One region of the Paraburkholderia sp. IMGN_8 genome, then DNA from elsewhere that is predicted to be linked to it. Evidence: riboswitches for the same ligand, from Rfam matches in the RefSeq annotation. Region 1 holds a riboswitch; each other region holds the start of a gene.
What was found. Region 1 has a riboswitch for cobalamin ahead of cobA (uroporphyrinogen-III C-methyltransferase). Riboswitches for the same ligand answer to the same signal wherever they lie in the genome.
Positions count from the first base shown of each region.

Region 2: it holds a riboswitch for cobalamin, as region 1 does, so the genes downstream of both, WN982_RS16210 (TonB-dependent receptor) here and cobA (uroporphyrinogen-III C-methyltransferase) in region 1, are expected to answer to the same signal.
Region 3: it holds a riboswitch for cobalamin, as region 1 does, so the genes downstream of both, cobG (precorrin-3B synthase) here and cobA (uroporphyrinogen-III C-methyltransferase) in region 1, are expected to answer to the same signal.

Region 1 covers NZ_CP150901.1:2,186,108-2,188,369, reverse strand. The annotation lists gene WN982_RS30905 (cobalamin biosynthesis protein) at 1-274, opposite strand, end outside; gene cobA (uroporphyrinogen-III C-methyltransferase) at 271-1,035, opposite strand; cobalamin riboswitch at 1,244-1,471, opposite strand; cobalamin riboswitch at 1,552-1,833, shown strand; gene cobW (cobalamin biosynthesis protein CobW) at 2,049-2,262, shown strand, end outside.
Region 2 covers NZ_CP150900.1:3,546,887-3,549,148, reverse strand. The annotation lists RNA gene ssrS (6S RNA) at 1-31, opposite strand, end outside; gene WN982_RS16220 (cell division protein ZapA) at 121-435, opposite strand; gene WN982_RS16215 (ATPase) at 432-788, opposite strand; cobalamin riboswitch at 996-1,254, shown strand; gene WN982_RS16210 (TonB-dependent receptor) at 1,345-2,262, shown strand, end outside.
Region 3 covers NZ_CP150901.1:1,825,813-1,828,074, reverse strand. The annotation lists gene cbiE (precorrin-6y C5,15-methyltransferase (decarboxylating) subunit CbiE) at 1-790, opposite strand, end outside; cobalamin riboswitch at 875-1,054, shown strand; gene cobG (precorrin-3B synthase) at 1,137-2,262, shown strand, end outside.

The DNA.
Region 1 (2,262 bases):
CGCCGTCTACGCCGAGATGCTCGCGTGCTGCCGCCGAAGGCTCGGCATCGGCAATGGGTAATGCCGCAATTTGCTCACGGCTGAATAGTTTCAACGGCAATGCGTGACGTGCGCAGAATTCGAGCAAACCTGCTTCGTGGGCTTTGACGTCGATGGTGGCAATCGCGCTGATTTCATCGAGCGTATGGTGGCCGAGCGCCGTGCGTACAGCAGTATCGATCTGCTCGGCCGAGCTGTGCAAGCGGCAACCGATGCCGACGGTCAGCGTTTTCATTGGGCGTCCACCGCATTAGCATGAGCGGCGGCCCGCTCCAACGCCAGCGACGCCACGCCGCCGATCACCACGATCGCCGGCGAGCCAAGCCCGGCGTTAGTGACTGCGTCGGCAAAGCCGCCGAGCTGCGCGAGTGCATGCCTTTGTTCAGGACGCGTAGCGGATTCGATCGCGGCGCAAGGCGTGTCGGCGCTCATGCCGGCCGCGAGCAATGCGCCGACGATATCGTTCAGCCGCCGCATACCCATATAGATCACCAGCGTCATCCGCGTGGCAACGAGCGCCGCCCAGTCCGGCTCACCGCTTCCGGCGCCATGTCCGGTGACGAACACCACACCCTGCGCGTAATCGCGATGTGTGACGGGAATGCCGATTGCCGCGGGCGCCGCGATTCCCGCCGTGATGCCGTTGACGATTTCCACCTCGATGCCCGCAGCATGCAGTGCCTGCTGCTCTTCGCCGCCACGGCCGAACACGAACGGATCTCCGCCTTTCAAACGCGCGACCCTGCGCCCGGCCTGCACATGTTCGAGCATTTGCGCGACGATGCCGGCTTGCGGCGTCGACGGATGCCCGCCGCGTTTGCCGACATAGACGACCAGCGCATCGGCGCGGGCGAACTGCAGCACGTCGGGATTCACCAGATCGTCGACCAGCACCACATCGGCCTGCGCCAATGCGCGAGTCGCCTTGAGCGTCATCAGTTCGACGTCGCCGGGGCCGGCGCCGATCAGCCAGGCGCGGCTCACCGCAGCGTGCATGGCGCGAGCCATGTCGTGACAAGTGGGAACAGGCGGGCCGTGAAGACGGCCCAGGCGGAATTAGCGCTCATGCGGTGCGACAGATTACGCACGACGACAACACCGCTCGCGGCGTTTTCATGGAAATCGCCAACGGGCGTTCGTATACGTCGTGCTTCAGCGCCTTCCCATCCGTCCCTCGCGGATTCAGGCAGCCGGCAGCGTGACGTTCGCCGCCTCCGCGTCTGGCCGGTATCCGGGCTGGCGGCCTCATGCGTTTTGCCTTCCCGTCTGATTCGTCAGACAGTGGCATCGAAAACGCATGCGCGGCGCCAAGGCGCCGCAGGTCGCTTACCGTTGCGGGGACAGCACAGGTTGAGCGCATGGGGCGCTGCCTGTTTCCCGTTTAACTGCACATGCGAACGCATGTGCGGGCACCAAACGCGCGCATACGATAGCACACGGCGGTGCCTTCCAGCACGCTCGACAAGGCGCCGGCGCGGTCCGCGCTTCCTTGACGGCGGGGGGCTGCGGGCCTACACTCGCACGCACTTTGGTGCTCGTGTGCGCGCTCGTGCGCATGCAGTTAAACGGGAAACAGGGCGCCCGCCTGCTATGGATCGGGTCAACCTGTGCTGCCCCCGCAACGGTAAGCGAAAAGCGGCGCCTGGATGCGTTCTCCGGCGCCGCGGAGCCGGCTTCGATGTCTACGCGCAAGGCCGCGTCGGCATATAACCACTGGGCGAGAAATCACTCGCGCGGGAAGGTGAAGCGGCGCTTTTGCCAGCCCGGATACCGGCCAGAATATGACGGATGAACGCCGCGGGGATGCGGTGGCTCGTTCATGACTTCGTTCTCATTTGCTGTTTTCTGTTGCCGCGGCAACGCCGTTTTTCGTCCCCGCTGTCGTTCCCGTGTGTTTTGTTTTCGTGTTTGCTTGCCTTGCACAGGTTTGTCCTCGGCTCAAGCGTGAAGCGCATTCGGACGCGGGCCGCCGGCGTGTGAACGTGCAACCTCTTCGGATGGACCCAACGATGCAAACTCAAATGCGCAAGATCCCCGTCACCATCGTCACGGGTTTTCTCGGCAGCGGCAAGACCACGCTGCTGCGGCACATTCTTCAGCATGCGGGCGGCAAGCGCATCGCGGTGATCGTCAACGAGTTCGGCGAACTCGGCATCGACGGTGAAATCCTCAAGGGTTGCGGCATCGGCTGCGATGAAAACGGCGTCGAAACCGAAGGGCAAC
Region 2 (2,262 bases), on a different replicon from region 1:
TATATGACCTTGGCAAACCAGGCAGGGAAGCTAAACCGATTGAACTCAAACACTTGCTGAGTCTTTGCTCATGCATTTTGTTTGAATCCGCAGCCGGTCCCAAGACCAGCCGCTAGATACTTACTGCATGCTGTACTGCTGAATCACAGCACCCAGTTGTTCGTTCATTTGACGCATTGTACGCCGGATTTCTTCAGCGGGAAATGCTTCTCCGTGTCGCACGCTCGTTTGCAGCTTAAGCAGTTCCGATGCCAGCGACAGCGCGGCCATGACGGCAATGCGATCCGTGCCGCGCACGTTGCTGTTATTGCGGATCTTCGACATTTCGGCGTCCACGCGTGCCACCGCCTCGAGCAGTGCTGCTTCGGTTTCCGGCGAGCAGGCGAGACGATACGGCACGCCGAGAATCGATACTTCGATCTGCTTTGTGGTCATGCATTTTCTCCGTGGCGGGTGGCGGCGCTGTCCGCTTCGACCTCGTGCTGTGCGGGTTCGAGCAGGTCGAGCTGATTATCAGGCTCGCTCTGCGCGCGTGCCCGCGGCAGTTTTTCGAGAATCGCATTCAGGCGTACCTGTGCGTCGTCGATCTTCGCCGACAGCGCGTCGCGTTCCGCTTGCAGCGCATCGCGTTCCTCGCGCAGCAACGCGAGTTCAGTACGCGTGGCCTCCGCATCGGCGCGCATTTGGCCGAGCTGCTCTTCGAGCGCGAGTCGCGCTTCATTGTGGCGCTGGCTGATCGCAATCAGCTTGCCGATATTTTGTGAAAGTGTTTCGAGTTCGGTGAGCATGTGCTGCGTCCTCTAAAGACCTCGCATTTTAGCGCGGAATGTCGCAGGTTCCGATAATTGTCTCGTTTCGAGACGTAACAACCTCGCTTTGTGCAGCCTTTTATCGACCATATGACGAAAATCGACGCCTGCATCGGACAATAATCCGCACTTAACCGAACAGATCGAGCACGGATTAACCATTCTTGACGGACCCCGGGGCCGCTCCTAAACTGGCCGCACTTTGGTGCCCGCGCGTGCTTATCGACAGTGCGCGCAGTTAAACGGGAAGCAGGGCGCGACGTTCGCCTGAACGCGCCAGCCTGCGCTGCCCCCGCAACGGTAAGCGACCGCATGTCGTCATGCAGGTCGATCCCGATCGTGTGTTCGAAGCTGAACACGCGAGTGTGCCACTGCGCGTCACGCGTGGGAAGGCGGGATCGATGTGTCGCCAGCCCGGATACCGGCCAGAGGGAGAGGTGCGTGCCGCGCAAATTCGTAAAAAGCGCGGGCGCCTCGTTACGCATCGGCCTGCGGGGAAGCGGGCCGCGCACGCTATTCACAGGAATATCATCCCATGCTGTCCCCCATCGCTCGCACGGCGTTGCTCGCCTTTGCGGGCCTGCCGCTTGATGCGCACGCTCAGGCTGCGTCTTCGTCAGCTACTTCTTCCGTTTCTTCTTCAGTGAGTTCGTCGGATACCGGCACGGCGAGTTCTTCTCCCACGGTGTTGTCGCCCGTTGTGGTCACCGCCGGGCGCGGGCCGCAGCCGCTCGCCGATACGATCCCGCAGACCACACTATTCGATCAGCAGGATATCGCCGACACGACCGCGACCGATTTGCCCGGCCTGCTGCAACTCGTGCCCGGCGCACAAATCTCGCGCACGGGCGGCCCTGGTTCGACCGCGAGCCTGTTCCTGCGCGGCGCATCGTCGACTCAATCGCTGGTGCTGATCGACGGCGTGCGGGTCGACTCGGTGAGTCTCGGTGCGCCGCAACTCGCGCAGATCCCGCTCGATCAGGTCAATCACGTCGAAGTGGTGAACGGCAATGTGTCCGCGTTATACGGCTCGGGCGCGATCGGCGGCGTCGTGCAGGTGTTCACGAAAGACGGTGGCGATCATCCGCCGCGCTTCAATTTTTCGGTGGGCTACGGCAGCTATCACACGCAGACGCAGCAGGCCGGCGTGAACGGTGCGTTGGATAAAGACGGCAAGACCACCTTCAGCATCTCTCTCGCGCGCTCGAAAGACGACGGCTTCTCGTCGCTCAATCCCAGTGAGGCGCCCAACGCGAATCCGAATGCGAACGGCTATCTGAACGAGAGCATCTCTGCCTCGTTGCGTCACAAGTTCAATGACAAGTGGGACGCAGGCGTCACGTATTTCCAGTCGAACGGCAACAATAGCTACGATAACGCGTACGGCGTGCCGACCGATTTGAACAACCTGTATAGCAAAGTGCGGCAAATGTCGGTGTTCGCGAACGGCAAG
Region 3 (2,262 bases), 360 kb from region 1:
TGCCGATCGAGCCACTGCCCGCGCCGACATCCCACAGTAATTCGCCGGGCGTCGGCGCGAGACGCGCCAGCGTGATGGCGCGCACGTCTCGTTTGGTCAACTGGCCGTCGTGGCGAAAAGCATCATCGGGTAAGCCGGCGGTCAGCGGCAGACGCGGCGCGCCATCCGTTGCGCGGCATTCGAGCGCGATCAGATTCAGTGCCGCCACGTCGCCCGCCGACCATTGATCCGCGCGGCCGTCGATCCGGCGCTCCAGCTCGCCGCCCAGGTGTTCCAGCACGATCATGCGGGTCGCGCCGAAGCCACGCGCGTTCAGTAATTCCGCCAGCGCCGCGGGCGTGCCGCCGTCCGCGCTCAGCACGAACACGCGCGCGCCGTCGTGCAGATGCGCGTTCAGCGCCGGCAGCGGCCGCCCCACCAGCGACACCGTCGTCACATCCTGCAAGGGCCAGCCGAGCCGCGCCGCCGCCAGCGACAACGACGACGGCGCCGGCAGCACCCGCAACTCGCCGGCCGGCAGTTGCCGCGCCAGCGTTGCGCCGACGCCGAACAGCATCGGGTCGCCGCTTGCCAACACGCACACGGGCGCCGCGCGCTCCGCCAGCAAGGGCGCGAGATCGAACGGACGCGGCCACGCCGCGCGGCGGGCGGCCAGGCGCGCGGGCAGCATCGCCAGATGGCGTTCGCCGCCGTACACCACCGACGCTTCCAGCAAAGCGCGCCGCGCGGGCCGCCCCAAGCCGGCGAAGCCGTCATCGCCTATGCCCACCACGGTCAGCCACGCCGACATGCATCCATCCTCATTCTGTACCTTCAAATAATGCGCTGTGCCACGCCGATCAAAGCGTCCAGCCTCGTTGTGCTGTTCGAAAAAAGGCATAATACAGCCGCCGGTGCCCTTCGGGGCCGAAGAGGGAACACAGTGCCGCTGTGGCTGCCCCCGCAACTGTATGCAGCGAGTCCGCCTGCGCTCCGCGCCACTGGTTCGACCGGGAAGGCAGCGGCGGACCACGACCTGCCAGCCAGGAGACCTGCCGGCGAGACTGTTCGTGCCAGCCTACATCGGGCGGGGTGTACCGATGCCGCAGCAATGCCCGCCAGGGCGGTGCTCGGGCCGTCGCGCGACGCTAAACCCGGTGTCCGTATTGAATCACGCTGCGTCTTCCGCTGCTTCGTTTACCGCTGCCCGAGCGCCGCGGCCTTCGGCTTGTCCGGGGCTGCTGCGCATTGTCGCCGCGCGCGATGGCGGGATTTGCCGGATCAAATTGCCCGGCGGCGCATTGAGTGCCGCGCAGGCTGCCGCGATCGCCGAGGCGAGCCAGCGGCATGCCACCGGTGTGATCGAAGTGACAAACCGTGCGAATCTGCAGGTGCGCGGCGTGCGGGACGGGCAGGAAGCGGCGTTGATTGCGGCTTTGGTGTCGGCCGGTCTCGGGCCGGCTCCTGCGAGTGGCGGCGTAGATGCTGCCACCTGGTCGGCTTCTGCAGTATCCGCTGCCGATGACGTGCGCAACGTGATGATCAGCCCCGCAGCGGGACGCGATCCGTTCGCGCTGTACGACACCACTTCGCTGACCGCCGAGCTTCTCGCGCTGTTGCAAAGCGAAACGCGTTTTGCAGCGCTGTCGCCGAAATTCGCCTTGCTGCTCGACGGCGGCGAACGTCTTGCCAGGCTCGATCATCCGCATGATGTGTGGCTCGCGGCGACGCAGGCGCACGACGGCGTGAGATTTGTCTTTGGATTAGCGGGATGTCCGCCCACGGCGGCCAATGCGGCGGCCGTACATGTGGCTCGCGCGAGCGAGTTCGCTACTGACGCGTCGCGTGCAAGCGCCCTCGCCGCCGTCCTGCCGTCGCAAGTCGTCCAACTGGTTCGCGCGCTTCTGCACACGTTTCTCGATCTGGCCGCCGCCGACGCCACGCGCATACGCCATCTGCTCGCCACGCATTCCGTCGGCGCGGTATTGCAGCACGCTCAAACGTATGTCGATTTCCCGCTGTCACGCGACGCGTCGCTCGCCGACTGGCAGCGCGGCGCGCCTGCCGATGCCGCGCTGCGGCTCGGCGCACACGCTCAACGCGTAGTGGGAACGTGGCACGTGGGCGGCCATCCGCCGCTCGGACGCCTCGACGCCGCGACCTTGCACGGCCTCGCCGCGCTGGCTCGGCAGCAAGGCAACGGCACAATGCGCATGACGCCCTGGCAAAGCGTGCTGCTGCCCGATATCACTGCGGACGCCGTGCCGGCCGTGCTTGCTGAAC